Actinoplanes teichomyceticus ATCC 31121: one gene and its partner. The protein of the gene in region 2 interacts with the protein of the main gene of each other region in a pairwise test. Links are inferred from orthologs where the notes say so. Each region holds a gene or a part of one and is shown on either strand. Other genes may lie near its edges. The genes, in order: nth and aceE.

Region 1 (14,367 bases), 6.4 Mb from region 2 along the record:
ACCGACTGAGCGAGCTCAGGCCGCACACCCGAACCCAGCCCACCGACCCCGACCCCGACGCCGACGCCGACATCGACATCGACATCGACATCGACATCGACATCGACATGGGAACCCGGCAGCACGGACAGCCGGCGGCCGGGATCAGGCGCAGTCGCCGGTCCTGACGCCGCGGGTGCTCTCGCGGCCCAGCTTCGCCACCGGCGCCGCCTCGGCCGCGGTCAGGGCGAAGCCGACGTTCTTGTCGTCCGCCGCCGCCGCGAAGATCACGCCGAGCACGTCGCCGGTCGGGGAGATCAGCGGACCGCCCGAGTTGCCGCTGCGGACCAGCGACTTGATCGTGTAGATCTCCCGGGTCACGTCGCCGGACTCGTAGATGTCCGGTCCGGTGATGTCCCCGACGTCACGCACCCGCGCGGACTGCGCGTTGTACGGCCCGTCCTGCGGGTAGCCGAGCACGATCGCGCTGGCCCCGCTCGCCGCCGCCTTGCTGACGAACGACATCGCCGGCGCGGTGAGCCCGGGCACCCGGAGCACCGCGAGGTCCCGTTTCGGGTCGTAGACCACCACGGTGCCCTCCAGCTGCCCGCGCGAGGTCTCCACGACCACCTCCCGGGTGCCGGCGACCACGTGCGCGTTGGTCATCACCCGCTCGTCGGCGTACACGAAACCGGTGCCCTCGATCCGCCGGGAGCAGCTCGGCGCCGCGCCGAGCACCTTGAGCACCGACTTCTTCGAGGTTTGCACGACCTTCGAGTCGCGCAGCGCCGGGTCGGGCTCGGCGACCTCCTTGGCCTGGGTGCGGGTGAGCCCGCCGAAGACGTCCGGGAACCCGTTGGTGTCCAGCGTGTCGCGCAACGCCGAGGAGAGCGCCTGCGCCCGTTCCGGCATCAGCCCGTTGATCCCGCCCAGGATGGCGCTGCTGCGCACCGCCTTGTTGATCCCGGGGAACGGGGTCGAGCCCATCGGCACCGCGACCAGCCAGGCGGCCAGCAGCACCGCGACCACCGAGACCACCGCGCCACCGGCGTCGTCGAGATGCTGCAACGGCCGGTTGAAGATGGCCCGGCGCAGGCTGGTGCCCAGCCAGCCGGCCAGGGTCTGCCCGAGCACGGCCAGCGCCAGGATCACCGCCAGCGCGACGGCCAGGCGCACCGTGCCGTCGGCGAACTGCCGGGCCAGCAACGGGCCGAGTTGCAGCCCGATCAGGACTCCGCTGAAGAACCCGCCGAGCGAGAGCGCACCGATCACGAAGCCCTGGCGGTACCCGCTGATCGCGAAGAGCAGCATCAGCACGATCAGGATGACATCGACCACTGGCACTCACTCAACATAGAAGTCAGGCGCACGTCACGGCACCACCTCGTCGGGTGCGCCCCCGCGCGCCGCCGGCACCGGGGCCTCGGCGTCGGGAAGCTCCACGACGCGGCCCTGGTCCCACGGGCGCGCCCAGCCCGCCATGTCCAGCAGCACCGAGATCACCCCCGCGGTGAAACCCCACACGAGCAGCCCGCGGACCTGGAAGGCCGGCGCGACCCAGCCGCTCGGGTGTCGTACCTGGATACGGTTCTGCGGGTCGGCGAGTTCACTGATCGGCAGCCGGGCCACGTGGGCGACCTCGGCGGGCTGCAGCGGGTGGACCGGATGCGGCTTGCGCCACCAGGCCAGCACCGGGGTGACCGAGAACCGGCTGACCGGGATCCACAGTTCCGGGAGCAGGGCCAGCGGGTGGGCGCTGGACACGTCCAGGCCGACCTCCTCCTGGGCCTCGCGCACCGCGGTGGCCACCGCGTCGGCGTCATCCGGGTCGGTGGCGCCGCCCGGAAAGGCGGGCTGCCCGGCGTGGTTGCGCATGGTCGCGGCCCGCTGCAGGATCAGCAGGTCGGGGCCGCCCGGGGTGTCCGCGGCCGGCGGGCTCTCGCCGAGCAGCACCAGGACCGCGCTGGAGCGCCCGGGGCCGCCGGCGGGCCGGCGCAGCGAGGTGAAGTCTTCGGTACGACAGGTGGACACCCGGGCCAGAAGTGGCTCGAACCAGGCTGGGAGGTCGTCCGGCCGGTCCAGCAGCACGCCCTGACTCATAGGGCGACCTCGATGCCGGTGTGTTCGCGCAGCTGCCGGCTCAGTTCGGCGGCGTCCATCGGGTACCGGTGGACATACCTCTTCCCGTCCGCGCCGATGAAGATGGTGCTGGGCAGGGTGACCGTGCCGACCCCGTCGGCCAGCCGGTGTTCCGGGTCGAACAGGTTGGGCATGGTGATGCCGTGGTCGGCTGCGAACGAGGCGGCCGCCCCGCGGGTGTCCCCGCTGTCCACTCCGAGCACGGTCAGCCGGCCGGCGGTGCGGTCGGCGAGCCGCTGCATGACCGGAAGCTCGGTGCGGCACGGGCCGCAGTACGACGCCCAGATGTTGATCACCGCGGGTCCGCGCAGGTCGGCCAGCCGGACCCGGCCGCCGCCGGTGAAGCAGGCGAGCGAGACGTCGGGCAGATCGGCGCCGCCGCCGGAGAGCGCCGGGCAGGCCGCGAACGGCGAGGGGTCCGCGGGGTCCGCCGGCGACTCGGTCGCGGTGCCGCCGGTGCACCCGGCGATCAGCAGCAGGGCCGCCACGACCGGCGCGGTGTGTCGCAACCTCACGGCTCCTCCGGGGCGAGGACGGCCGCGGCCGGTACGAGCTGCGGGTCCACGCCCGCGGCGGCCGCCAGGTCACGGGCCCGGGGCCCCTTGAGGAGCTTGGCCGCCGGGACGGCCTCGGTCGGGCCGGTGCCGTACGACGGGCAGAGCGCGGCGAGCGTGCACGCCCCGCAGGCCGGTTTCCGCGCATGGCAGACCCGCCGCCCGTGGAAGATCACCCGGTGCGACAGCATGGTCCAGTCGCGTTTCTCGATCAGGTCGGCGACCAGGAACTCGATCTTCACCTCGTCGGTCTCGTCGACCCATCCGAAGCGGTTGGCGAGCCGGCGGAAGTGTGTGTCGACGGTGATGCCGGGCACCCCGAAGGCGTTGCCGAGGATCACGTTGGCGGTCTTTCGCCCGATGCCGGGGAGCGCGACCAGCTCCTCCAGTTTGCGCGGCAGCACGCCGCCGTGTTGCTCCTCGAGCTGCTGTCCGAGCCGGATCAGCGAGTTCGTCTTGGCCCGGAAGAAGCCGGTGGGCCGCAGGAGCTCCTCCATCTCGGCTCGGTCCGCGGCGGCGTAGTCGGCGGCCGACCGGTATTTCGCGAACAGCCGCGGGGTCACCTGGTTGACCCGGACATCGGTGGTCTGTGCGGAAAGGATGGTCGCCACGGCCAGCTCCAGCGGCGTGCTGAAGTCGAGCTCGCAATGCGCGTCCGGATGCGTGTCGGCGAGCAGCCGGGCCATTTTCCGGGCCCGGCGCTTCCGGCCGATCGGGGTCTCCCCCGCGAAACGCCTCATCGACCGCTGGAGCAGAGCTGTCCCGGCGTCGGCGGGCGCGTTGCGGGGACGGGTCACCGGTAAAGAGTACGTCGGCGGGTCGCCCCGTCGCCTCACGCGGCGGGCTTGATCGTCCCGTCGGCGCCGATCGTCGCCCCGCTCTCCGGGAAGTCCGCGGCGGTCAGGTCGGCGACCAGCTCCCGGCCGCGTTCGTCGGCGGTGTCCCGGGTGGGCAGGCCGGCACTGTTCATGTAGGTGGAGAGGAACCGGCCACCGGCGTACGACCCGTCCGCGGTCAGGGTGACGCGCAGGACCCCGGCGTACTTGAGGATGCCGTCCTTGGACAGCGTGCGCCCGCCGCCGGCGAAGTTGCCCAGGCTGTACGCGATCAGCTTGCCCCGGTAGAACTCCATGCCGCGCAACACGTGCGGCCCGTGCCCGATCACCAGGTCCGCCCCGGCATCGATCACCGTGTGACTGAACTTGATCGGGTCGCCCCGGTTCTCCCCGAAGAAGCTCTCACTGCCCGGCTCGACGTGGTTCTTGCTCGCGCCCTCGGCGCCCATGTGCGCCTGCACCACGACCAGGTCGGCCTGGCCCGCGGCACGTTTCACCACGGCGCGGGCGTGCGTGAGGTCGTTGAGGTCGTTGGCTCCGGCGTACGGCGAGAAGCCGACCACCGCGACCTTGACGCCCTTCGTCTCGACCACGGTGATCTGGTCCTCGGCGCCGGTGTGCCGCAACCCGGCGCCCTCCAGGGCCTCGATGGTGTTGCGGAACCCGGCCGCGCCGAAGTCCTTGGCGTGGTTGTTGGCCGTGTTCAGCAGCTGGAACCCGCCGTCGGCGAGGTGCTCGGCATAGGACGGCGGGGATCGGAAGGCGAAGCAGTTCGGCGAGGGCGGGGAGCCGCACTTGGAGGTGCCGGTGTCCTCGGTGAGCGGCTGTTCCAGGTTGCCCATGACCAGATCGGACGCCAGAGCCTTGCGGACCGAGTCGAAGAAGCCGGCGCCGTTGCGCGGCGGCAGCCCGCCGGGCGCGCTGGCCATCATGATGTCGCCGGTGGCGGAGAGGGTGACCGTCGGCAGGGCGGCCGACTCCGGCCGCGCCCCGGTCGAGTTGCCGGTCGAGCCGGGCGCCGGCGCGGCGGTGGATCCCTGCCAGGCGGGCTTGTCGTCGCCACGCCGATCGGCCAGGGCGACGCCACCGAGACCCAGGCCCGCGAGGACAACGAGAGCTAACCCGACTTTGAGGGCAAACCGCCCGGAACGGCGCTCGCGGTGGGAGCGGGGGTGCGAATTCATCGACCCGGACGATACCGTCGAGTCGCAGCCCGGAGCGACCGACGAACGTGCCGTCCCGATATGCCCGGACCGTCGAATTGTCACCACCGGTCTCGGCAAACCTGGTTACCGTCCAGTATCTGGATCAAGGGGTGGCCGCCCGTTTCCCGCCCGCGTGCGCCTAGACTGATCGAGCGCAGACGTTGCGCGTTTCGGAGGTGCGGCGATGGATGAGGTACTGGCGCGCAGCGGAATCTTCCAGGGCGTTGACCCGGAAGCCGCCGAGGCGCTCGCCAAGGAGATGGACACGATCGAAGTCCGCAAGGGCGACGTCGTCTTCAACGAGGGCGAGGCCGGCGACAGTCTGTATATCGTTCTGTCCGGCAAGATCAAGCTCGGTCGCCGGGCGGCGGACGGACGGCAGAACCTCGTCTCCATCATGGGCCCGTCCGACATGCTCGGCGAGCTCTCCCTCTTCGACCCGGGCCCGCGCACCGCGACCGCGACCGCGGTGACCGACAGCCGGCTCGCCCGGCTGAAGAAGTCGTCGCTGCGCCCGTGGCTGAACAACCGGCCGGAGATCGCCGAGCAGCTGCTGCGCGTGCTGGCCCGCAGGCTGCGCCGCACCAACGACGCGCTGGCCGACCTGATCTTCACCGACGTGCCCGGCCGGGTCGCGAAGAACCTGCTGCAGATGGCCGGGCGCTTCGGCACCCGGGACGGCGGCGTGCTGCGCGTCACCCACGACCTCACCCAGGAGGAGCTGGCCCAGCTGGTCGGCGCCTCGCGGGAGACGGTGAACAAGGCGCTGGCCGACTTCGCCTCCCGCGCCTGGCTGCGGCTGGACGGCAAGAGCGTGATCATCCTCGATCCGGAGCGGCTCGCCCGGCGCGCCCGGGTCTGACCCTCCGCCCTCCCACGTCATAGGGGCTGTCCTGCGGGGCAGCCCCTCAAACGTGCTTGATCCACCCTTCCCGGTGACCGGCGCTCGCAAGCCGGATCCGTGTCGTGCCCGCACGGCCACTCGTTACGGAGGTGGCCGAGAGGCACCGGCGGGACATGGGAAGGGCGCGGCATTGAACGCAGGTAGGGGCGTAGCGGGCATCGGGGTCGTTTCATGACCGTGCTCGGCACCACGCTGGACCCGCGCGACCCGGCATACCTGGAGGGGCGCAGCACCACCCTGCAGCGGCTCGCCGCGCTGGAGGCCGCCCTCGACGAGGCGCGCGCCGGCGGCGGCGAGAAGTGGGTGACCCGGCATCACGCGCGCGGCAAGCTGCTGCCCCGGGAGCGCATCGAGATGCTGCTCGACCAGGACAGCCCGTTCCTGGAGCTGTCCCCGGTGGCGGCCTGGGGCTCGGAGTTCCCGGTCGGCGCCAGCGTCGTCACCGGCATCGGCGTGGTCGAGGGCGTCGAGTGCGTGGTCATCGCCAACGACCCGACCGTGGACGGGGGCGCGGTCAACCCGTACACCGCGAAGAAGATCCGCCGGGCCGCCCGGATCGCGTCGGAGAACCGGCTGCCGCTGGTCAACCTGGTGGAGTCGGCCGGGGAGGCGGCCCCGGCCGGGAGCATCGCCCGGGAGCTGAGCCGGCTCACCGCCGACCGGGTGCCCACCGTGTGCGTGGTCTTCGGCACCACCAGCGGCGACGCGGCGTACCTGCCGGCCCTCTCGGACTACACGATCGTGGTACGCGGGCACGCCAAGGTGCTCACCATCCACCCGCAGCGCTCCGGTGTCGAGGTACGCGCCACCCCGGTGGTGCCGGCCGGCCCGGCCGGGCCGGCCGACCAGCTCGCCGAGGACGAACGGGACGGGCTGCGCCTGGCCCGCCAGTGCGTACGCCGCTTCAACTGGCGCAAGCAGGGCCCACCGCCCCGGAGCACCCACCCGCCGGAGCCCCGCTACGACAGCGAGGCGCTGCTGTGCCTGGCGGCCGCCGGGCCGGACCGCTTCGACCCGCGCGAGGTGCTCGCCCGGGTCCTCGACGACTCCGACTTCGACGAGTTCAAACCGGGCCAGGGCAGCGTGCTCGTGGCCGGATGGGGGGAGCTGCACGGTTACCCGATCGGAGTACTGGCCAGCCCGGGCGCCTGGTTCTCCCCGGCCGAGTCGCAGAAGGCGGTGCACTTCCTGCAACTGGCCAACGCCACCGCCACGCCGGTGCTGTTCCTGCGCCACCCCGGGCCGCCCGCGCCCGGCGACGGCGAGACCGCCGACGTACGCCACGACGCCCCCCTGGTGCACGCGGTCGCCAAGTCCACCGTGCCGCACCTGGTCCTCACCATCGGCCCGGAGCCCGGCGGCACACCGGCCCGCGCCGACGAGCCCCGCTTCCAGTTCAGCTGGCCGCGTCCCACGGCGGAGCCCGCCGCGGCCGACGACGGCGTCATCGACCCCCGCGACACCCGTACGGTCCTCGGCCTCTGCCTCTCCGCAGTGCACAGCGCCGCCGTGGCAGGTGCCGAACACGTCGGCGTGTTCCGACCCTGAAAGGTAGACCCGTGATCCGACGACTCTTGGTGGCCGACCGTGGTGAGATCGCCCGCCGGGTGTTCGCCACCTGCCGCCTGGTCGGCATCGAGACGGTCGCCGTCTACTCGGACGTCGACACCGACGCCCCGCATGTCAACGAGGCCGACTACGCCGTCCACCTGGAGGGCAGCACCCGGGCCACCACGTACCTCGAACAGCACGCGCTGATCGCGGCCGCCAAACGGGCCGGCGCGAACGCCGTGCACCCGGGCAACGGGGTGCTCGCCGAGGACCCGGAGTTCGCCGCCGCGGTGGTGGACGCCGGAATGATCTGGGTCGGCCCACCGGCCGCGACGCTGCGCACCCTGCACCGCAAGACCGAGACGAAGAAGCTGGTCGCCGAGGCGAAGGTGCCGGTGCTGCCGACGTTCACCGACCCGGAGACGGTGCCCGGCTTTCCGGTCCTGATCAAACCGGACACCGGCATCGGGGGCGTCGGGATGCGGGTGGTCCGGGACGCCGCGACGCTGGCCGAGGCGGTCGCCTCGACCCGGCGCGAGGTGGACGGCGAGGTGTTCTGCGAGCCGTACGTCCCCAACGTCCGGCACATCGAGGTGCCGATCCTGGCCGACGCGATGGGCGCGGTGGTGCCGTTCGGCGAGCGGGAGTGCTCGGTGCAGCGCCGGTACCAGAAGATCGTCGAGGAGACCCCGTCGCCGGCGGTGGACGCCGCGCTGCGCGAGGACCTGTGCCGGGCGGCGATCGTCGCGGTCCGGGCGCTCGGTTTCGTCGGCGCCGGCGCGGTCGAGTTCCTGCTGGACTCCGACGGCGACTTCTGGTTCCTGGAGCTGACCCCGACCCTGCAGACCGACCACGCGGTCACCGAGTGCACCTCCGGCTACGACCTGGTCCGGCTCCAGTTGCTGGTCGCCGAGGGCGGCAGCCTGCCGATGCCCGGGCCGCCGCCGATCCGCGGGCACGCCATCGAGGTGCGCATCTGCGCGGAGGATCCGGCGTACGCGTGGCTGCCCTCGGCGGGCACCCTGCACCGGTTCGCGGTGCCCGACGTGGCCGGTTCGTTCCGCCCGCTGCCGCAGCCCGGCCTGCGCCTGGACTCCGGGGTCGCGGACGGCTCGGTGACCGGTATGCACCACGACCCGATGCTGGCCAAGCTGATCGCCTGGGCGCCGTCCCGGCAGGAGGCGGCCCGGATGCTGGCGTCCGCGCTGGCCCGCGCCCAGCTGCACGGCGTGGTCACCAACCGGGACCTGCTGGTGCGGACCCTGCGGCACCACTCGTTCCGGGCCGGCGACATCGACACCGGTTTCCTGGACCGGCATCCCGAGGTGTTCGCGCCGCTGCTCTCCTCGGTGGACGCGGTCCGATTGTCCTGCCTGGCCTCCGCGCTGGCCGGCGCCGCCGACCGGCGGGCCAGCGCGCCGGTGCTGAGCACCCTGCCGTCCGGCTGGCGCAACGTGCCGTCCGGCTCGCAGACCGCGGTCTACGACGGCCCGACCGGCCCGGTCGAGGTCGGCTACCGGATGAACCGGCACGGTGAGCTGGCCGGCTGGTGGGTCCGCTCGGTCGACCCCGAGGAGCTGGACCTGGCCGGGCTCGGGCAGGCCCCGGTGGACGAACACCCGCCGATCGTGGTCGTCTCGGCCCGGCGCGACCGGGTGGTGCTCAACGTGCAGGGCATCCGGCTGGCGGTCCTGGTGCACCGGGTCGGTGATGTCTCGTACGTGGACAGCCCGGAGGGTTCGGTCACGCTCCGCGAGATCTCCCGGTTCCCGCTGCCCGCTCCGGAGGCCGCGGAGAGCTCGCTGATCGCGCCCCTGCCGGGCGCGGTGCGGCGCGTGCTGGTGGTGCCGGGCCAGCGGGTCCGGGCCGGTGAGCTGCTGCTGACGCTGGAGGCGATGAAGCTGGAGCACCCGGTCCACGCGCCGTCGGCCGGTGTGGTCGCCTCCCTACCGGTCCACCCGGGCGCCGAGGTGGACACCGGCGAGCTGCTGGCGGTCCTGGACCCGGAGTGACGCGGGTGGTCCCGGGGCCTGGCCCGTGGCCTGCGGACGGGGCCCGCCGATGCGTACCGGGGAAGGGGTTTCTCGGTTACCAGCTGAACCACTTGGTGAAGAAGCCGGTCTTGCGGCCCTGGGTGTGCACGGTGGGCGTCTCGTCCGACCGGGTCGGTGTGGCCGGGGCGACCGGCCGCGGCCGGGGCGGCACGAACGTCGACGACGAGCGGTAGACCGACGGTGACGGCGGCGGGGTGTTCGGGTCCAGGTGCAGGTTGCTCAGCAGGTCGAGCAGCTCCTGGGCGGACGGCCGGGACTTCGGGTCGTTGTCCATGCCGCGGCGCAGCACGTCGGTCAACGCGGCCGGCACCCCGGGCAGCTCCGGGATCGGCTGCTGGAACAGGTCCATCAGGGTGACCAGGCTGGGGCTGCGGTCGCTGGGCCAGCGTGGCGGGCGGCCGCTCATTATCGCGTAGAGGGTGGCGCACAGCGAGTAGACGTCGGCGGCGCCGGACGGGCTCTCGTGCCGGAACATCTCGGGCGGCGCGTACGCCGGGGTGAGCACCTCGAGGGTCACCGACGAATCGCGCATCTCCCCCAGCACGGCCAGCCCGAAGTCCGCCAGCACCGCCTGGTTGAACTGCGAGTACAGGATGTTGGCGGGCTTGACGTCGCGGTGCAGCACCCCGTTGGCGTGGGTGTGCACCAGCGCGTCGGCGATCTTCACCCCGACGTCGCGGGCCTCGGCCGCGCCGAGCGGCTGGACCCGCATCCGGTCCAGGTACGACCCGTCGCAGAGCTCCATGATGAGGTACGGATGCTGGTCCACCGTGACGCCCACATCGAACAGGTCGACCACGTGCGGATGCGACGACATCCGCCCGGCGGCGCGCGCCTCGCGCAGGAAGCGGGCCTGGTCCCGAGCGTTGTCCAGGGTGCGGTTCTCCATCTTGATGGCGACCTCGCGCCCGACGGAATCCTGCGTGGCCCGGTAGACGGTCGCGTAACCACCCCGGGCCATGACCGACAAGCCGGACATGCCTGGAACGTATGGCACGGGCAGGGCGCCGGGCGGTGTCTCCGTCACGGTGTAGAAAATACGCCAGCCACCCGGGAGATCATCCCGGCATGTCAGACGCGTAGGCGACAGTTTCCGCCGGGGGCGGTTCCACCGCGGTGACGGCCAGCGTGTCCCGCAACTCCTCGGCGGCGGCGCGCTCGCTGGCCTGCTCGGTGGCGTACGCCAGCCGGACCGCCTCCTCGGCCGCCGCCCGCGCCTGGACGTACCGGTCCGAGGCGGCCAGCACCCGGGCCCGGACCATCGCCGCCAGCACCCCGCTGCGCACGTCCTCGGCCGGCACCTCGCGGGCCCGCTCGATCCAGGTCAGCGCGGACTCCACCCGGCCCTCGGCGAGCAGCGCGGAAGCGTACGACGCCAGCGCGTGCCGCCGGGAGAACAGCAGCGACGGCGCCGACGTGTCGCTGGCGATCGGCGCCAGCAGCCCCACCGCGGTCGCCGCGTCGCCCGCCCTGGTCCGCGCCTCGGCCAGCAGCACGCGCGGCCCGACCTGGGCGGGGGCCAGCGAGTTGTGCGGCTCCACCGAGGTCATCACCCGGCGCGCGTCGGCCTCCGCGGTGGCCAGGTCGCCACGTTGCAGCGCGACGAACCCGTGCAGGGTGCCGGCCATCCCCAGCAGCAGCGGGTGACCGGTCTTGTCGGCGTACCAGAGAGCGTCACCGAGCAGGTCCGCGGCGTGGTCGAGCTCGCCGACCCCGCGGGCGATCACCCCGCGCACCACCATGGCCAGGCCGCAGCCCCAGTCGTCGGAGACCTCCTGGAACTCCCGGTACGCCCGCCGTGCCTGGCTGTCGGCCGCGCCCAGGTCGCCGAGCTCGGCGGCGGCGTACGCCTCGACCACGCGCAGCGTGCCGACCGCCCAGCCCTCACCGACCCGGTCGCCGAAGGGCAGGAAGATCCGGGCCAGCCGGCGCGCCTCCTGCAACCGGCCGGCCAGCAGCCGGGCGAACGCCGTGGTGCCGCGCAGCCAGGAGCGGCCCACCGGGTCGCCGAGCTCGGCGAAGAGCCGCGCGGCGCGGCCCAGCACCGCGTCGGTGCCGGCGAAATCCCCCCGGGTGGTGGTCACCCAGGCGAGGTTCTGCAGCGCCCAGGCCTGCCCGTGCCGGTCCCCGGCGGCCAGCGTCACCTGGTACGCGGCGGCAAACCGGCTGCTGGCCTGGCTCAGCCGGCCGTTCAGGAAGTCGGCCATGCCCAGCCGGCGCATCGCGTTCGCCCGCTCCGGCAGCAGCTGCGCCTCGGTGGCCACCTCCAGCGCCTCCTGCCAGGCGGCCACCGCCCGGCCACCGTCGCCGAGCGCCTCGTGCGCCCGGCCCACCACGATCATCGCCTCGGCCCGGCAGACCGGGTCGTCGCCGGCGCTCTTGCTGATCTTCTCGCCGTGCGCCAGCGCCTCCTCGGCCCGGCCCAGCCGCAGCATGGCGCGGGCCAGCACCAGCTGGTCGGGCAGCGGCAGGTCACCGCCGGCCAGCTGGGCGGCGCGCTCGGCGTACTCGATCGCGGCGGCCGGCTCGATGTTGGCCAGCGCGCGCCGGGCCATCCGGCCGAGCGCGGCCACCGCCAGGCCGGCCACCTCGCGCACCGCGGCGTCCGGGCGCAGCCGGACCGCGTTCGCCAGGTCGATCGCGGCCTCGGCGTGGGTGGCCACGAACGCGTCCCGCTCGTTGTCGCTCAGGCTCAGCCGGGTGGCCGCGTCGGCGTGCCGGCCCACCGTCTCCGGCGCGGCCCAGGTGGCCAGGTAGGCGTGCCGCTCGGCCAGGTCCGCCTTGCCGATCCCGGCGTACGCCGCCTCGCGCATCAGCGGCGTGGTGAACTGGAAGCCGCCGCGGCTGCGGTGGATCATGCGCCGTTGCAGCAGCTCGTCCACGGCCCGTTCGAGCTGGGCCGCGAGGTCCACGCCGGGCGGCAGCTCGCTCGGCGCGCGGCGGTCCTGCAGCGCCTCGAGCACCCCCGCGGGCACCGTGGTGCCGGCCACCGACGCGTCCCGCAGCACCGCGCGCGGCTCCGACGGCAGCGCGTCGATGCGGGCCGCGAGCACCGCGGCCAGGTCCCGGGAGAGCAGCTGGCTGCCCAGCGAGCCGGCCGCGAGCTGCCACTTGCCGGCCGCGTTCGCGCCGACCGCCGGGGTCAGCGCGCCCCGCTCCATCAGCAGGGTGACCATCTCGGCCAGGTAGAACGGGTTGCCCTGGGCGGTGGCGAGCATCCGGTCGGTGTCCGGTTGCGGCAGTTTCCCGCCGCTCAGGTACGACGTCAGCAGCCGCGACGCGTCCGCGCCCCGCAGTGGCGGCAGGGTGTGCACCTCGGCGTCGGAGAGCCGGGTCAGCGCCCCCGCCGTACGCACCAGCTCCGGCCGCCCGAGCAGCAGCACCACCACCGGCCCCTCCAGCAGCGACAGCGTGCTGCCCAGCGCGTCGACCGTGGTGGCGGTGGCGTCGTGCAGGTCGTCCACGATGACCATCAGCGGGGTGGTGGCGGCCATCGCGTTCAGCAGGTCGGCGACCGCGATCGAGATCGCCTCGGCGTCCACCCGTTTGGCGCTCGGCGGCCAGTCCGCGGGCGCGGCCGGGCCGCCCGGGCTGACCGGGGCCTCGCCGTAGCCGAGCAGCACCAGCAACCGGTCGATGTCCAGCGGCACGCCGAGCCGCTGGGCCACCTTGCGCAGCCGCTCCTCGACGACCGTGCGGCCGACCGTGGCGACCACGTCCTTGGGCAGGCCGGCGGCCTTGCGCACCAGGTCGGCCAGGGGCGCGTAACGGCGCCGCTCGCCGAACGCGCGGCAGCGCACCCGCAGCACCCGGGCGCCGTGCCCGGCGTACGGCCCGGTGCCCACCTCGTAACCGGCGGCGAGCCGTTTCACCTCCCCGGCGAACCGGGACTTGCCGATCCCGGCCTCGGCGGTCATCACCAGCACCCGGGGGGTGCCCGAGTCGATCGCCTCGGCCAGCCGTCCGGAGACCCGGCCCAGCTCGGCCTCCCGGCCCACGAACGGCGCCTCGTCACCCAGGCCGGAGCGGGTGCCCGGGGCGTCGTGCAGGCCGAGCAGCTCGTAGGTGGGCACCGGCTCACGCTTGCCCTTGAGCCGCAGCGGCCGCAGCTGCCGCCACGAGGCGACGTGCCGGGTGCCGCCGCTGGTGCGCTCACCGGCGTAGACCGCGCCGACCGCGGCGGCGTCGGCCAGCCGGGCCGCGGTGTTCACCGTGTCGCCGATGACCGTGTACTCGATGCCGGCCTGCATCCCGGCGACCACCTCGCCGGTGTTCAGCCCGACGCGCAGGCCGAGCGGGGCGCCGCCGCCGCGCTCGTCGTCCAGCACCCGGCGGACCGCGCGCTGCATGCTCAGCGCGGCCCGGACCGCCCGTTCGGCGTCGTCCTCGTGCGCCACCGGGGCGCCGAAGACCGCCATGATCCCGTCGCCGGTGAGCTTGTCCACGTGCCCGCCGAACGTCTTCACCGCGCCGGCCAGCGCGGCCAGCACCCGGTCGGTGACCGCGCCGACCCGCTCCGGGTCGAGATCCTCCGACCAGGAGGTGAAGTCGGAGAGGTCGCCGAAGAGCACGGTGACGATCCGGCGCTCGGCGGCCGGAAGCGCGGCGGCGGCGGGCAGCGCGGACCCGCAGTGGTGGCAGAAGCGGGCACCGGGAACGGCGACGGTGCCGCACACGGGGCAGGTCACAGCCGGTCCAAACCGTCGGCCCTCGACGCTGATTCCCGCCGCAGGTGAACAATCTGCGCCGCGGCCGACCACTCGGCCGCGAACCGTACCCGTGGGTCGATGTCCGGGTACACGATGTCGACCACCGCCTGCGGCGTCTCGGCTCCGGCCGCCATCGCGGCCGCCACCTGCGCCAGGCGTTCCCTGCGGTGGTCGAGATACTGCGCGGCCAGGGCCGCGGTGTCGGCCCGGGCCGGTCCGTGACCGGGCAGCATCAGGACCTTCTCGTACGCCGTGAGCAGCTCCAGACTCGCCAGATAGGCGGTCAGGTCGCCGTCGGGGTGGGCCACCACCGTGGTCCCGCGCCCCAGCATCGTGTCGCCGGTGAACATCACCCGCTCGTTCCCGCACTCGACGAGGAAGCACACCGAATCACCGGTGTGCCCTGGAGTGTCCAGGACCTGTATTTCCAGTCCGT
Region 2 (14,833 bases):
GGATCACCAGCAGGATCGCGCCGTTGAGCAGCAGCAGGCGGCGCATCTGGCCGAACAGTTCGGACGCCCCGGCCACCGGATCGAGCTCGGACGATTCCATGGTCTCGCCGACGCCGCCGCCGATCCCGCCGTTGACCACGTCCGGCTTCGCCTTCAGCGGGACGCCGGAGAGGCGCAGCGTCTCGGACATCGACAGCCGGCCGTAGAACCAGCCGTCCGGCTTGCGGCCGGAGGGCTGCCTCGCCGGCCGGTGCGCCCGCGGACCACCGGTGGCCAGCGGGTACAGCTCGTACACCTGGGTGGCGTTCTGCTGGATCAGCACCTTGACGGTGTACTTCGGACCGAGCTTGGCGGACTTGGGCGCCGAGGTCTGCGGCGTCGCCGAGGCGAGCCACCCCACCTCGTCCATCAGCATCCGGAACAGCTTCGGGTCCTCCGCCTGCAGCACCGTGATCCCGTCGTCCGGCACGTCGTGGCCGGTGATGTGGATCGTGGTCGGCTGTAGTTTCGGCTTCGGCTTGGCCACCGGCCACACCGCCCCGGCCGTGCCGCTGCCGGCCGGCGCGGCCTGCGCCGACGCCGGAAGGACGCCGAGCGCCAGCGCCCCCGCCAGCGCCAGCCCGCCGACCGCCGCGGCGGCGGCCCGTTTCATCACCCGTCGAACCACCATCCGACCTCCCCCGCCCGTGGATGACATGGTTGCGTGAACCGCTGCTCGTGCTCCGGTGACGACCGGAGCGCGGCCTCGGCCTCCAGCCTTCCCGGACACCGGCCCGGCCGCATCTCGAGGCAGGGTGAATTGGAGCCATGTGGGGGACGACTGCGGAGGACGGTTTTCCGCCGTTGATCAGCGGCCGAATATTACTTGGTCCCCGCAATCCGTGGGGGCGGTGGCCACCCTTGTAGCGGACCGCATCACCGCATTCGACGACCAGCTATGGTGACCGGTCGCCGAATGCGGTAAAAGCGCCGGTTCAGGCGGAAAGGCGAGCGCGCGCCGCGGCGATCCGGGACATCGTGCGCTCCCGGCCGAGCACCTCGATCGACTCGAACAGCGGCAGCCCGACCGTACGGCCGGTGACCGCCACGCGCACCGGCGCCTGGGTCTTGCCGAGCTTCAGCCCGCGTGCCTCGCCGACCTGCTCCAGCGCGGCCTTGAGCGCCTCGGCGCGCCAGTCGGTCAGTTCGCCGAACGCGGCCGCGGCGCCGTCGAGGATGTCCGCCGCGCCCTCCTTCATCGCCTTCGCCCACGACGCCTCGTCGTGCACCGGCTCGTCGAGGAAGAGGAAGTCGACGTTCTCCACGATCTCGGAGAGCACCGCGATCCGGGTCTGGGCCAGCGGGGCGATCGTGGTGAAGACGTCGATGTCGAACTTCGCCGGGTCCCACGGCGGGGCCGGGATCGTGCCGGTGCCGGTCAGCCACGGCGCGCAGACCTGGGTGAACTCCTTCGGGGTGAGCGCCCGGATGTACTCGCCGTTGAACGCGCGCAGCTTCTTGACGTCGAAGAACGCCGGAGCGTGGTTGACGTCCTCGATCCGGTACTCCTCCTCGATCACCGACCACGGGACGATCTCGCGGTCACCGGTGGGCGCCCAGCCGAGCAGCATCAGGTAGTTGCGCATCGCGGCGGCGAGGTAGCCCTCGTCGCGGTACGACTCCAGGGCGACCTTGTCGCGCCGCTTGGACAGCTTCTGCCGCTTCTCGTTGACGATCACCGGGACGTGGCCCCAGACCGGCGGCGTGGCGCCGAGCGCCTCCCAGAGCAGCTGCTGCTTCGGCGTGTTCGGCAGGTGCTCCTCGGCGCGGAACACGTGGGTGATCCCCATGCTCATGTCGTCGACCACGTTGGCCAGCAGGAACACCGCCGAGCCGTCGCTGCGGGCGATGACGAAGTCCTCGATCAGCCGGTTCTCGAAGGTGGGCTTGCCGCGGACCAGGTCCTCGACCACGGTCTCGCCCTCGTCGGGCGTGCGGAAGCGCAGCGCGCGGCCCTCGCCCGGGCCGAGCCCGCGCTCACGGCAGAAGCCGTCGTAGCCGGTGTGCGTGTTGCCGGTCCGGGCGATCACGTCCTCGCGCTTGCAGTCGCAGTAGTAGGCCTTGCCCTCGCCGTAGAGCCGGGTGGCGGCGGCGGTGTGGTCGGCGGCGTACGAGGACTGGAAGTAGGGTCCCTCGTACGTCCCGCGCTCGATGCCGATCCAGTCCAGCGCCGAGATGATGCCCTCGGTCCACTCGGGCCGGTTGCGGGCCGCGTCGGTGTCCTCGATCCGGAGCACGAAGACACCGCCGTGCTGCTGGGCGTAGATCCAGTTCTGCAGCGCCGAACGGGCGCCGCCCACGTGAAACATGCCGGTGGGTGAGGGGGCGAAACGTACGCGAACAGTCACCCGCTCAGACTACCGAGACCGGCGATGGCTTTACGGACCCAGCCCGGCTGGTCCCGGAATAGGGTGATCGCCGGACCCGCTCCGGCGGAACCCCTCGTCCCCGGCGGCACCGCGCGGCTCCGTTGCCCGGCGCCGCCGGCCCGGCCGTTCCCCGGATCCCGGCCGGCGCTCGGGCTCCACGTGCCGGCCGGCGGCGCGGACCCCTTGACACCCGCGCGCCGAGAAGCCTACTTTACCAGTCAGTTAATTAACGAGGCAGTCAAATAGCGAGGTGAGAGCGATGGGCAAGGTTGTCGCGGTGGAGTATGTGACGCTCGACGGCGTCTTCGAGGAGCCGGCCTGGAGCGGGCCGTACTTCAACGACGAGCTCGGCAACTGGCAGGACGCGAACCTCCGCGAGGCCGACGCCCTGCTGCTCGGCCGGCGCACCTACGAGGGCTTCAAGTCCGCCTGGCCGCAGATGGAGGAGGCGACCGGGGAGTTCGGCGTGAAGATGAACGCGATGCCCAAGCACGTGGCGACCACCACGCTCACCACCCCGGAGTGGAACGCGAGCTTCCTGCAGGGCGAGGTGGCCGACGCGGTCGCGCGGCTCAAGGCCGGGCCGGGCCACCTGCTGATCAACGGCAGCGCCACCCTGGTGAACTACCTGACCAGGCACAACCTGATCGACGAGTACCGGCTCATGATCTATCCGGTGGTGCAGGGCGAGGGGCGGCGGCTCTGGGAGGACGGCACCAAGATCGCTCTCTCGCTGACCGGGAGCTGGCGGACCGGCACCGGCGTCGAGGTCGTCACCTACGTCCCGGCCTGAGCCGGCGCCCGGCCGGGCGCGAAACGCGGAATGGCCCGCCACTGTCGTGACGGGCCATTCCGGCGTGCGCCGACCTAGCTGTCGCCGCCGGTCTCGCCGACCGGAGCCGCGTTGACGTCGTCGATCGCGTACTTCTTGGCGGCCTCGGCCGGGACGTGCGCCGGCACCTTGCCGCGCAGCGCGAGCTCGCGCAGCGTGGCCACGGCGACCGACTCGCCGTCCACATGGAAGTGGCGGCGCAGCGCGTGCCGGGTGTCGCTCATACCGAACCCGTCGGTGCCCAGCGAGGTGTAACCGTTCGGCACCCAGCGGGCGATCAGGTCGGGCACCGCCCGCATCCAGTCGCTGACCGCCACCGACGGACCCTGTGCCGCCTCCAGCTTCTGCTGGATGTACGGCTTGCGCGGCTGGTCGCTCGGGTGCAGCAGGTTGTGCTCCTCGGCCTCGATCGCGTCCCGGCGCAGCTCGGTCCACGAGGTGACCGACCAGACGTCGGCGCTCACGCCCCAGTCCTGGGCGAGCAGCTCCTGCGCCTTGAGCGCCCAGCGCATACCGGTGCCGGACGCCAGGATCTGCGCCTTCGGGCCGTCCAGCGCGGGGCCCTCGGAGAACCGGTAGATGCCCTTGAGCAGGCCCTCCACGTCGACGTCCGCGGGCTCGGCGGGCTGGACGGCCGGCTCGTTGTAGATGGTGAGGTAGTAGAAGATGTTCTCCTGCTTCTCGCCGTACATCCGGTGCAGGCCGTTCTCGATGATGTGCGCGATCTCGAACGCGAACGCCGGATCGTACGCCACCACGGCCGGGTTGGTCGCCGCGATCAGCAGCGAGTGCCCGTCCTCGTGCTGCAGGCCCTCACCGTTGAGCGTGGTGCGCCCGGCGGTGGCGCCGAGCAGGAAGCCGCGCGTCATCTGGTCGGCGGCCGCCCACAGCTCGTCGGCGGTGCGCTGGAAGCCGAACATCGAGTAGAAGATGTAGAGCGGGATCATCGGCTCGTCGTGCGTCGCGTACGACGTGCCGGCCGCGATGAAGCTCGCCGTCGAACCCGCCTCGTTGATGCCCTCGTGCAGGATCTGGCCGGTCGTGGCCTCCTTGTAGGACAGGAACAGCTCCCGGTCCACCGAGGTGTACGTCTGGCCGTGCGGCGAGTAGATCTTCTTCGTCGGGAAGAGCGAGTCCATGCCGAAGGTGCGGGCCTCGTCCGGGATGATCGGCACCCACCGGGCGCCGAACTCCTTGTCCTTCATGAGGTCCTTGAGCAGGCGGACGAAGGCCATCGTGGTGGCGACCTTCTGCTTGCCGCTGCCGCGCTTGATGTCGCCGAACACCTTTGAGTCCGGGATCGCCAGCGACTTGGCCTTGGTGCGCCGGGACGGCACGTAACCGCCCAGCTCGCGGCGGCGCTCCTGCATGTACTGGTATTCGTCGGACTTCTCGCCGGGGTGGTAGTACGGCGGGAGGTACGGGTTCTCCTCGAGCTGCTTGTCGCTGATGTCGAGGTAGAGCCGGTCCCGGAAGCCCTTGAGGTCCTCCAGGGTCAGCTTCTTCATCTGGTGGGTGGCGTTGCGGGCCTCGAAGTGCGAGCCCAGCGTCCAGCCCTTGATCGTCTTGGCGAGGATCACCGTCGGCTGACCGGTGTGCTCCACGGCCGCCTTGTACGCCGCGTAGAGCTTGCGGTAGTCGTGACCGCCGCGCTTGAGGTTCCAGATCTCGTCGTCGGTCATGCCCTCGACGAGCTTGCGGGTGCGCGGGTCACGGCCGAAGAAGTGCTCGCGGACGTACGCCCCGGACTCGCCCTTGTAGGTCTGGTAGTCGCCGTCCGGCGTGACGTTCATCAGGTTGACCAGCGCGCCGTCGGTGTCCGCGGCCAGCAGCGGGTCCCACTCGCGGCCCCAGACCACCTTGATGACGTTCCACCCGGCGCCGCGGAAGAAGGACTCCAGCTCCTGGATGACCTTGCCGTTGCCGCGCACCGGACCGTCGAGCCGCTGCAGGTTGCAGTTGACCACGAAGGTGAGGTTGTCGAGCTCCTCGCGGGCCGCCAGGCCGATCGCGCCGAGCGACTCGACCTCGTCCATCTCGCCGTCGCCGAGGAACGCCCAGACGTTCTGCTGGCTGGTGTCCTTGATGCCGCGGTTGTGCAGGTAGCGGTTGTACCGCGCCTGGTAGATCGCGTTCATCGGGCCCAGGCCCATGCTGACGGTCGGGAACTCCCAGAAGTTCGGCATCAACCGCGGGTGCGGGTACGACGGCAGACCGCCGCCCGGGTGGCTCAGCTCCTGCCGGAAGCCGTCGAGCTGGTCGGTGCTCAGCCGGCCCTCCAGGTACGCCCGGGCGTACATGCCCGGGGACGCGTGGCCCTGGAAGAAGATCTGATCGCCGCCGCCCGGGTGGTCCTTGCCCCGGAAGAAGTGGTTCATGCCCACCTCGTAGAGGCTGGCGCTGGACGCGTACGACGAGATGTGGCCTCCGACGCCGATCTCGGGACGCTGCGCGCGGTGCACCAGCATGGCGGCGTTCCACCGGATGTACGCCCGGATCCGCCGCTCGACGAACTCGTCCCCCGGGAACCACGGCTCCCGCTCCGGCGGGATCGTGTTGATGTAGTCGGTGGACGTCAGTGGCGGAACGCCCACCTGTCGTTCACGGGCGCGCTCCAGCAGGCGCAACATAACGTACCGGGCTCGTTTGGCGCCCCGCTCGTCGATGACTCCGTCGAGGGACTCGATCCATTCGTTTGTTTCCGAAGGGTCGATGTCCGGAAGCTGGCTCGGCAGGCCATCGCTGATCACCGGGCGCTTGCGCTCCGTGGCCACAGGCAATCCTCTTGGTTGAGTGTCGGAACCGGTGCGATCCAGGTGGCGTATCGCCCGGAGGTCTCCATCCTGCCCCTTAACGGTGGGCGTCGTCACGCCTAACGGTCGGGGCAGCGATGCGCGACACACGTACTGACCAGTAACTTCGGGTGTCACCCGGTGAGGAACGAGAAACGGACCTGGCGAACCGGGTTGTCGCCGTTGGGATCCACCAGGCAGACCGACTGCCAGGTGCCGAACGCGATGCGCCCGCCGAACACCGGCAGGCTCGCGTACGGCGGGATCCAGGCCGGCAGCACGTGGTCCCGGCCGTGCCCGCGCGAGCCGTGCCGGTGCACCCACCGGTCCTGCGCCGGCAGCAGGTCGCCGATCGCGGTCAGCAGGTCCTCGTCCGAGCCGGCGCCGGTCTCGATCACCGCCAGCCCGGCGGTCGCGTGCGGCACGAACACGTGCAGCAGCCCGTCCGCGCCGCTCGCGTGCTCGCCGAGGAAGCGTTCCGCCTCGGCGGTGATGTCGACGACGGCCGGCGAGCTCCCGGTCCGTACGGTGATCACTTCGGTGCGCATCCGGCGAGCCTATGCGCACCGTTCCGGCGCCGGGCAGGCAGCCGCCGCGCCGGCCGGGACGCGGCGGGCGCCGGGTGTGCGGCGGCGCCGCGCCGGACCGTGTCGATCCCCGACCATGCCGATATCGCACCACCGCCCGGCCCGGCCGCGTCGGAAGATCGACAGGTGTGATCGGAATCCGGCGGGTGGCAGCGCTCGCCCGGGTCCGTAATGCTGGCTTCGTGACCACCCCGCAAAACCTCGACGAGCGGTTCCGCGATGCGGTCTCGGCCCTGCGGCCTCCGGAGCACCCACGGGCGCCCGGCGACCCGGTCCGTGACGGCGTCACGCTGACCGGCGCCCGCGCCCTGGAACTCTTCGACGCCCAGCTCACCACCCGCCACCTCGACCTCGCCGCGCGCTGGCTGCGCAGCTTCAACGAGGGCTTCCACACCGTCGCCTCGGCCGGCCACGAGGGCAATGCCGCGGTCGCCGCCGTGCTGCGCGGCGACGACCCGGCCCTGCCGCACGACCGGGCCGCGGCGTTCTACTGCGTCCGGGCGGCGTACCGGGCCGAGCCGTCCGGCGGCGACCCGGCCCGGCGGCTGGAGGAGGCCGCCCGGGACGTGCTGCGCGGGGTGGTGGCGTCGGTCCGGGACCCGATCAGCGGCGGGCGCGACCGGGTGTTCGGCAACGCCGGGCTGCATCTGGTCCCGGTGGTCTCCGCGGCGGCGGGCCACCTGCCGAGGGCGGTCGGCCTGGCGTACGGCCTGGGCCGCGCGCCGGACCCGCGCTGGCCCTCCGACGCGATCGTGGCGGCCACCTTCGCCGCGGACGACACCGCCCAGCCCGGCGCGGCCGCCGCCCTGCACGCGGCCGGCTGGCACGACCGGGCCGGCCAGCCGGTCCCGCTGCTGCTGGTGTGCGAGGAGGACGCGCCCGGCGGGGCCGCCGCGGACAGCTGGGCCGCGGCGGTGCTGCGCGGGCGCCCGGGGCTGCGTTACGCGTACGCCGACGGATGCGACCTGGCCGCCGTCCACGACGCCGCCACCGCGGCGGTGGAGTACGTCCGCCGCGAGCGCCGCCCCGCCGTGCTGCACCTGGGCACGGTGCGCCTGCTGGGCCACCCGGGCGATCCGGACCCGGGCGCCGACCTGGACCGCGACCCGCTGGTCGGCGCCGCCCGGCTGCTCGTCGAAGCCGGACTGCTCGGCCCGGACGAGGTCATCACCCGCTACGACGAGGTCGGCTGGCAGGTCCGCAAGGCCGCCGAGGAGGTGCTCGGCGAGCCGAAACTGGCCACCGTCGGGGAGATCGTCGCCGCCCTGGCCCCGCGCCGGCCGCTGCGGGTCGCGCACGCGATCGCCGAGGCCGCGAGCCGGGCCACCGGGCCGGGCGCGGCCGGGCGGGCCCGGGTCTTCGGCGGGCGGCTGCCCGAACAGGCCGGCCCGATGACGCTCGCGCAGACCGTCAACGCCACCCTCACCGACGCCCTGGCCGCCCGGCCCGGGCTGCTCGTCTTCGGCCCGGCGACCACCCGGGGCGGCCGGCACGGGGTCACCGCCGGGCTGCGCGAGCGCGGCGGCGACCGGGTCTTCGACACCCCGGCCGACGCCACCGGGGTGATCGGGCTGGCCCTGGGCGCCGGGCTGGCCGGCCTGCTCCCGGTCGCCGAACTGCCCGGCCTGGCCGGTCTGCACGGTGGCGAGGACCAGCTGCGGGCCGAGGCGGCGACCATGTCGTTCCTGTCCTCGGGCCGCTACCGCAACCCCCTGGTGCTGCGCGTCCCGGCGCTCGCCGACGCGTACGGGCTCGGCGGGCACCTGGCCAACGACAACTCGGTCGCGGTGCTGCGCGACGTGCCCGGCCTGGTCGTCGCCGCCCCGGCCCGCGCCGAGGACGCCGCCCCGATGCTGCGCACCTGCCTGGCCGCCGCCGAGGTGGACGGCAGCGTCTGCGTCTTCCTGGAACCGGCGTCGCTGTACCAGACGAGGGACCTCTATCAGCAAGGCGACAACGAGTGGCTGGCGCCCTATCCGTCCCCGGACCGGTGGGCCGGTCAGCACGCCCCGATCGGTCGGGCCCGCATCTACACCCTGGGCACGGCGCAGGACCTGACCATCGTCACGTACGGTGGCGGGGTGCGGATGTCCCTTCGAGTGGCGGCCCGGCTGGCCGCCGACGGATACGGCACGCGGGTGGTCGATCTGCGCTGGCTGAGCCCGCTCCCCGTGGCCGACCTGGTACGCGAGGCCGCGGCGACCGGCCGGGTGCTGATCGTCGACGAGACCCGTCGCTCCGGCGGGGTCGGCGAGGGCGTGCTCGCGGCGCTGGTCGACGGGGCGTTCGTCGGGTCCGCGCGCCGGGTGGCCGCCGCCGACGCACCCGTTCCCCTGGGTCCGGCCGCCCAGCACGTACTGGTGGGAGAAGATGCCATCACACAGGGTGCCCACGCCCTGCTGGCGCGGTAAATTGCCACACACTCGGTGCGCCACTTGCGCCCGAGGCCCGGAGTGTGTGGACTACCCCCAGGTTCCGATGAATTTTTACAGCTGGTTCCGGGTGCATTTTCACGGCTAGGAGGATTTGGACAGTGAGCGCGACCGCGGGTCAGGCCGACGGCGTACGTAGCCTGGCGGACCGGTTCGGCTTCGAGCCGAACATGGTGGTCATGGAGATGGGATACGACGACGATGTCGACGAGGATCTCCGTGACGCCCTGACCGAACGCGTCGGTGAGCTGGTCGACGAGGACACCGACGAGGTCGTCGACGCGGTGCTGTTGTGGTACCGCGACGGTGACGGTGATCTGTTCGAGCTGCTCACCGATGCTCTTGGCCCCCTCGCCGACAACGGCGTGGTGTGGTTGCTGACCCCGAAGGCCGGGCGCGACGGACACGTCGAGCCGAGCGAGATCAGCGAGTCGGCGCCCACCGCCGGCCTGCAGCAGACCTCGACGGTGAACGCCGGCAAGGACTGGACCGGGGCCCGGCTCGTCTCCCCGCGGGGCGCCAAGAAGAAGTAGCTCACCCACCCCCTCAGCGCAGGTCGGCGTCCCTCCCGGACGCCGGCCGATCGGCGTGGCTAGGCTGGGCGGATGCCGATCGAGGTAGGCCGGCCGGCGCCGGATTTCCTGCTCAAAGACCAGAACAACCAAGAGGTACGCCTCGGGAACTTCCGCGGGCGCAAGGCTGTGCTGCTGGTCTTCTACCCCCTCGCGTTCAGCCGGCGCTGCCACGGCGAGCTCACCGAGATCCAGCAGAACCTCGACGGGTACGCCAACGACCGGGTGCAGGTGCTCACCCTCAGCGTCGACTCGGTGTACAGCCACAAGGTCTGGGCCGAGCAGGAGGGCTTCGCGTTCCCGCTGCTCGCCGACTTCTGGCCGCACGGCGAGGTGGCGCGGGCGTACGGCGTCTTCAACGAGGACAGCGGCTTCGCCAACCGGGGCACGTTCCTGGTGGACCGGGCCGGAACGATCCGGTTCGCCGAGATGGCGGGGCCGGGGGAGTCCCGGGACCAGAGCGCGTGGCGGGCGGCGCTCGCCGCCGTCGAGGCCTGATCCACGCCGGTCCATCCCGGTCCCATCCCGGCTCCGCGATGCTCCGGGGCGGTCGCGCCGTCGCGGCGGCTCAGTCTGCCCTGTTCGTGCCGTTCGGTTCTCGCTGCGTCGCTTCCGGGTGGCGCCATCGGGGTCGCCACGGTTCCGTTCTTTCGGTCCGGGGCCTCTCCGGAAGGAGCGATTCCTCCCGGGTGGGCTCCGCTGCCCGGTGTGCGGTGCCTCCGGGCGGCGATCGCGGGCAGGGTAGGATGACCACTCCGGCACAGCCGAGCCGGGCGCGTAGCTCAGTGGGAGAGCACTCGCCTTACAAGCGAGGGGTCGTAGGTTCGAAACCTACCGCGCCCACCACCGTGAACAGCACCGGAGCGGACACCGATCCGGTCGGCCGTCCGCTCCGGTCTCATTTCCGGCCTTAGTTGCTCTTCCACAGCGGGCAGGCGACCTGCTCGGTGATGCCGCTGACCAGTTCTGGCGCGAGGCGCTGGTAGCGGGTCGTCATCACCATCTGGGACCAGCCCAGAAAGCCACCGCTCGGAAGACCCCCGCGCGTGCGGGGGTCTTTCCCGCGAGTACGCGCCGCTCTGGCCGGACGAGATGTTGTCCCCGCAGGTGCGGACATTCGAGCGGCTTCCGTGACGGGGCGGCGGAGTCCGCGGTGCCTGTGGTTCGTGCGGCCGGCCTGCTTCCCGTGAGCGGGTGGCGGCTCGCGCCCAGGGGTCTTGCGCTGCTCCGGGCCGCGGTGGTGGGCGGGACCGGGGCGGCTGGCGGGCCGCGGTGACCTGGTGGCCGCTCGTGCCGACCAACTGACGACGTTTCTGGGCCGCAGTCGTGCACCCGATGACGACTCGATCATTCACGAGGATGGGCCACGCCGCCCGGGAGGTTCTCCGGCTGCGACACGCCGGGGCGGCCATCCCGTTCAACGGGTGAAACTGTGCCGTGAAACGGTGCCGTGGAGAACCGGCTGGCAGGTGATATGACCGATTTAGGTAGATTGTCGTACTAGCTGGCTTGGTGCTGTGGGACTGGTTCAGCCGGATGCGGTGCCGCTCGCTTTCCTGGTCGGCGGTGGGAGTCGCTTTACCTTTAAGATCGAACGCCAGTTCTTCGGAGTTGTTTGGTTCGCCGCATTCATATGAGGCCGGTTCTGGGCCCGGCGGAATGCGAGCAGGGCTCACCTGCGGGTTTGTCATCGGTGGTCAAATGACTACCGGCGAACCCGTGATCCGTTGTCCCGGCTCCAGCTCGTGAAGAATTGTAGAGTGGGCCGGTATCGCTTCTACGGGGTCGGGTGTTCAGGTGAACCGGCGTAGTGCGAAAGGACGACAGTAAGCACTGTGTGACGCATGTCAATTTTATTTTTGTTGCCCCCTGTTTCGCGCCGTTTCATTGCGGGATGATCATACTGTTTATTGCTGTCCTGCTCGGCGGGGGTGACCCGGAAGGCGGCGTTTCGCAAGTTTCCTAAGTGTGGCGCGGGCACGGCACGCACCCGCAGTCTCTCGTTAGCGCCGCGTAGGTGACTGGCGCTAGTTGCCTGCGGGGTGTCATGGTCATCTGGCGGCGCAACCTACCGTCGGGTACGCTCAAAACGAGGATTTCTGCACGACATCCTCATCCGATCTCGCGTCTGGTTGACCCTGGGCCGATTCGGAGAAAGCCCCGAAATTGGCTGTGGTGGCAGTTTTCGGGGAAGTCGATAAGGGGTCGATGCGGTGCCGTTGGCGCTCGCGTCGGCCCCTTATTCGTTACGGATTTCCCGCATTCTTCGAAGGCCGGAAAGCGCTCGTGCGGTTCTCCGCGTGGGGCGCCCGGGGCGGAGTTGCCTGCGCTGTCTCCTGTTGATCATGTCAGGTTTCCCGATCTTCATCGGGCAACCGCCTGTGTTGGTTTCCGTCGGTCCTCTGGGGCAGAATGTCGGGCGGCGCTGAGGCCTCCTGTCCACCAGCAGGAGTTTCCGTGCTGTCCCCCGTATTTCCTGTTTCTGCAGTTGTGGCCCAGGGTCAATTACCAGAGTGGAGATCTGTATGTCGCGTAGTGTCACCCCGCCTTACCAGCAGAATGATCCGTCCCCGGGCGTGGGCGATCGGCGCGGCCGGCGCCGTGTCGTCATCTTCGTCGTCGTGGCCTTCGTCGGCGCCGCGCTGCTGGCGACCGGGAGCGACCTGGAGTCGGTGCTGCTCGCGCTGCTCGGCCTGGGGCTGGTCGCCGCCAGCGTGGCGCGCTGGGTGGTCGACGACGTCCCGCTGCCCGGCGCCATCTCGTTCGTCCAGGATGTGAATCGATGACGGCCGGTTCCGGCGCCGACGACGCCCGCCCGTCCGCCGGCCGGCGCCGCCGGGCCGGGCGCGACGACGAGGAGCTTCTGTCCCCGCCCGAGCATGCCGAGGTCACCGCGCACTTCCAGCACATGCTCGACAGCGTCACGCAGCGGCTCAGCGACGCGCGGGAGAAGGAGGCGCAGCTGCGCCTCCGCGAGCAGCGTGTGCAGGCGTTGGAGGAGCGCGCCCGGCAGCTCTACGCCGAGGTGCACATGATGGAGGCGCGGGTGTCCCGGGCCGCCGCCGCGGCTGCTCTGGAGACGGCGCCGCGCTCTCCCGTCACCGCGACGACTCCGCGCGCCGAGCGGGCCGCCGCGGCTCGGGAGCACGAGCTGGCCCGGATGAAGGCCAAGCTGATCAACGGCGAGACCGCCGGAGCCGAGCTGGCCGAACGGATCCGGTTCGCTTACCAGCAGAACGGAAAGCTCTCCCTGGAAACCCTGGGCGGGCTCGTCGGTTACAGCAAGGCGACCCTGTCCAAGGTGTTCAACGGCAAGATGGCTCCGGCGTGGGCCCTGGTCCGGAAGCTCGGCACCGAGCTCAAGGTGCCCCAGGCGCTGGTCATGCAGGAGTGGCTGCCGCTGTGGATCGCCGCGGACACGTACCGCCACCGGAAGCCGAGCGCGTCCCGGGCCACCGCCCCCATCCCGGTGGAGACGATCCCGGCAGCCGGGCCGGCCGCCGCCGTCGCGCTGACCGGCCCCACCGGACACACCTGTCCGAAGTGCGGCGGATGGGTGGTCGACGCCGCCCAGCACGCCAACTGGCACACGGTCACCGAGTCCGGAGCCTCGCAGCCGCCCGGCGACCCGATCGGCAAGAGCTGGGTGGCCTGGACCGGCGTCTCCGAGCAGCCCGCTCCCGGGCTGCTCGGGGCCGAGCCCGGACACGGGCCGCACCCGGCGCACGAGCGCCCGCTCGCCCAGGAGGTGCTCTCCGAGGTGCTCCGCCGGACCCGGAACACCTCACCCGTGCCGGGACCGATCGCCGAGCTGGCCGAGCAGATGGGGGTGCCCATCTGACCTGACGGCGCGGCGCCGTGGGACCGCTCGCGGCGTCGTGCCCGGACAACGCGCCGGCACGGCGCCGCGGGACCGCTCGCGGCGTCGTGCCCGGACAACGCGCCGGCACGACGCCGCGGGCGCCCGGTCGCGCGACGCGTCCGGTCAGCGGAACGGGGACCAGCGCCGGGCCGGCCGGCCGACCCGGGCGAGCCACCCGCGGTAGTGCCCGGCGAACGGCTCGGCCCCGCCGGTCAGGGCCGCGTGCAGTTCGGCGGCCGCGCCGGTCGCCCCGGCGACCACGTCGTCGGGATATCCGAAGTGGACCCGGTGCTCGGCGAACTCGTCCTCGTCGTCGATCACCACCCGGCCGTCGGCACGGAACCGGATCAGGTCGATGTCCAGGTCGATCACCGTGAATTCGCGCGGACCGGTACGCCGGGCCGGGGTGCTCACGTCGCAGTAGATCTCCGACCGGCTCGGCTCGGCCGAGAACATCGCCAGCCACCAGCGGTCCCGTGGGATCAGCCGGACCGAGTCCGAGCCGGTCCAGGAGATCCGCCGCAGGCCGTAGCTGAAGCGCACCGTGGTGCCTCGCGGGGTGCCGATCCAGGTGCCGAACTCGTCCTCGCCGAGCAGCCGCCCGGTGACCCGGCGGTGCGGCCGGCCGTCGTACTTGCGCAACACCAGGTCCACCGCGTCCACCCGGCGACGGTAGCGCAACGGCTCCGCAACCGGCCGTGGCTCAAGTCGCCCGGCCGGTTCCCGATCGCTAGTGGTACCTGCGGGGATGACCGCAGTGGGCGGGTCCGGCCGGTTTCCCCCTGGCGGTTCGGGCCCGCCCGGACGGATCGGGGACGGAGAACCAGCCGTGAACGCGGACCTGCACATCGGCACCGATCCGGAGAAGGTCGTGGTTTCCGCGTACCGGGTACGCACCCGCACCGGGCGAGCGCGCTCCCGGCGTACCGGATCGGTGGTCGAAGCCGTGCCCCGGCGGCCCACCGGGCGTACCCGGGAGGTTCGCCTGGTCCACGCCGGACGTCTCGCCCTCGCGCTGCTGCTGGCCTCCGCCCTGGTCGCCGCCGCCGGACTCACCTGGTGGCTGCCGGCGGCGGTGAGCGTCGCCCTGCTCGTGCGGTTCTGGCGGTGGCAGGCCCGGGCCGCCCGGCCCGCGGTGTTCGCGGCGCCGCGCGACCCGGGGTCCCGGGTGCTGTGGAGCGCCCCGGAGCGGCAGGCGTTCGCGCGGGCGCTGACCGCGTCGCACCGGGTACGCCGGACCTGGCCGGCGCTGTCCGGCATGATCGACGCGCCGCTCGCCGACCGGTCGCTGACCCGGGCGCTGGACGAGCTGGCCACCCTGCTGGCCCGGCGGCAGGAGCTGCGCCGG

What was found.
Region 1: the proteins of aceE (region 2) and nth interact in binary tests that used the Escherichia coli proteins (3 or more experiments, as listed by UniProt). The link is inferred for Actinoplanes teichomyceticus ATCC 31121 from one-to-one orthologs.

Annotation. Positions count from the first base shown.
Region 1 is NZ_CP023865.1:7,965,881-7,980,247, forward strand. What follows is about bases 1,522-4,365. They hold nth (endonuclease III), read right to left. Parts: upstream 3,413-4,365; coding sequence 2,630-3,412; downstream 1,522-2,629. Other genes in these bases: ACTEI_RS35135 (NUDIX hydrolase), read right to left, coding at 1,522-2,079; ACTEI_RS35140 (TlpA family protein disulfide reductase), read right to left, coding at 2,076-2,633; ACTEI_RS35150 (CapA family protein), read right to left, coding at 3,505-4,365. In the rest of the region: ACTEI_RS35125 (hypothetical protein), read left to right, coding at 1-167; ACTEI_RS35130 (MarP family serine protease), read right to left, coding at 145-1,323; more of ACTEI_RS35135, read right to left, coding at 1,351-1,521; more of ACTEI_RS35150, read right to left, coding at 4,366-4,692; ACTEI_RS35155 (Crp/Fnr family transcriptional regulator), read left to right, coding at 4,898-5,575; ACTEI_RS35160 (carboxyl transferase domain-containing protein), read left to right, coding at 5,789-7,165; ACTEI_RS35165 (ATP-binding protein), read left to right, coding at 7,177-9,180; ACTEI_RS35170 (serine/threonine-protein kinase), read right to left, coding at 9,257-10,249; ACTEI_RS35175 (adenylate/guanylate cyclase domain-containing protein), read right to left, coding at 10,281-13,910; ACTEI_RS35180 (MBL fold metallo-hydrolase), read right to left, coding at 13,907-14,367. UniProt on the Escherichia coli protein: DNA repair enzyme that has both DNA N-glycosylase activity and AP-lyase activity. The DNA N-glycosylase activity releases various damaged pyrimidines from DNA by cleaving the N-glycosidic bond, leaving an AP (apurinic/apyrimidinic) site.
Region 2 is NZ_CP023865.1:1,530,417-1,545,249, forward strand. The notes cover bases 3,076-6,385. They hold aceE (pyruvate dehydrogenase (acetyl-transferring), homodimeric type), read right to left. Parts: upstream 6,015-6,385; coding sequence 3,276-6,014; downstream 3,076-3,275. Other genes in these bases: ACTEI_RS07045 (dihydrofolate reductase family protein), read left to right, coding at 3,076-3,201; ACTEI_RS07055 (YjbQ family protein), read right to left, coding at 6,167-6,385. In the rest of the region: ACTEI_RS07035 (hypothetical protein), read right to left, coding at 1-670; gltX (glutamate--tRNA ligase), read right to left, coding at 975-2,387; more of ACTEI_RS07045, read left to right, coding at 2,668-3,075; more of ACTEI_RS07055, read right to left, coding at 6,386-6,580; ACTEI_RS07060 (transketolase C-terminal domain-containing protein), read left to right, coding at 6,802-9,030; ACTEI_RS07065 (DUF3052 domain-containing protein), read left to right, coding at 9,153-9,584; ACTEI_RS07070 (peroxiredoxin), read left to right, coding at 9,657-10,121; ACTEI_RS07080 (hypothetical protein), read left to right, coding at 12,149-12,409; ACTEI_RS07085 (helix-turn-helix domain-containing protein), read left to right, coding at 12,406-13,464; ACTEI_RS07090 (ribonuclease FAU-1 family protein), read right to left, coding at 13,609-14,148; ACTEI_RS07095 (hypothetical protein), read left to right, coding at 14,315-14,833. UniProt on the Escherichia coli protein: Component of the pyruvate dehydrogenase (PDH) complex, that catalyzes the overall conversion of pyruvate to acetyl-CoA and CO(2).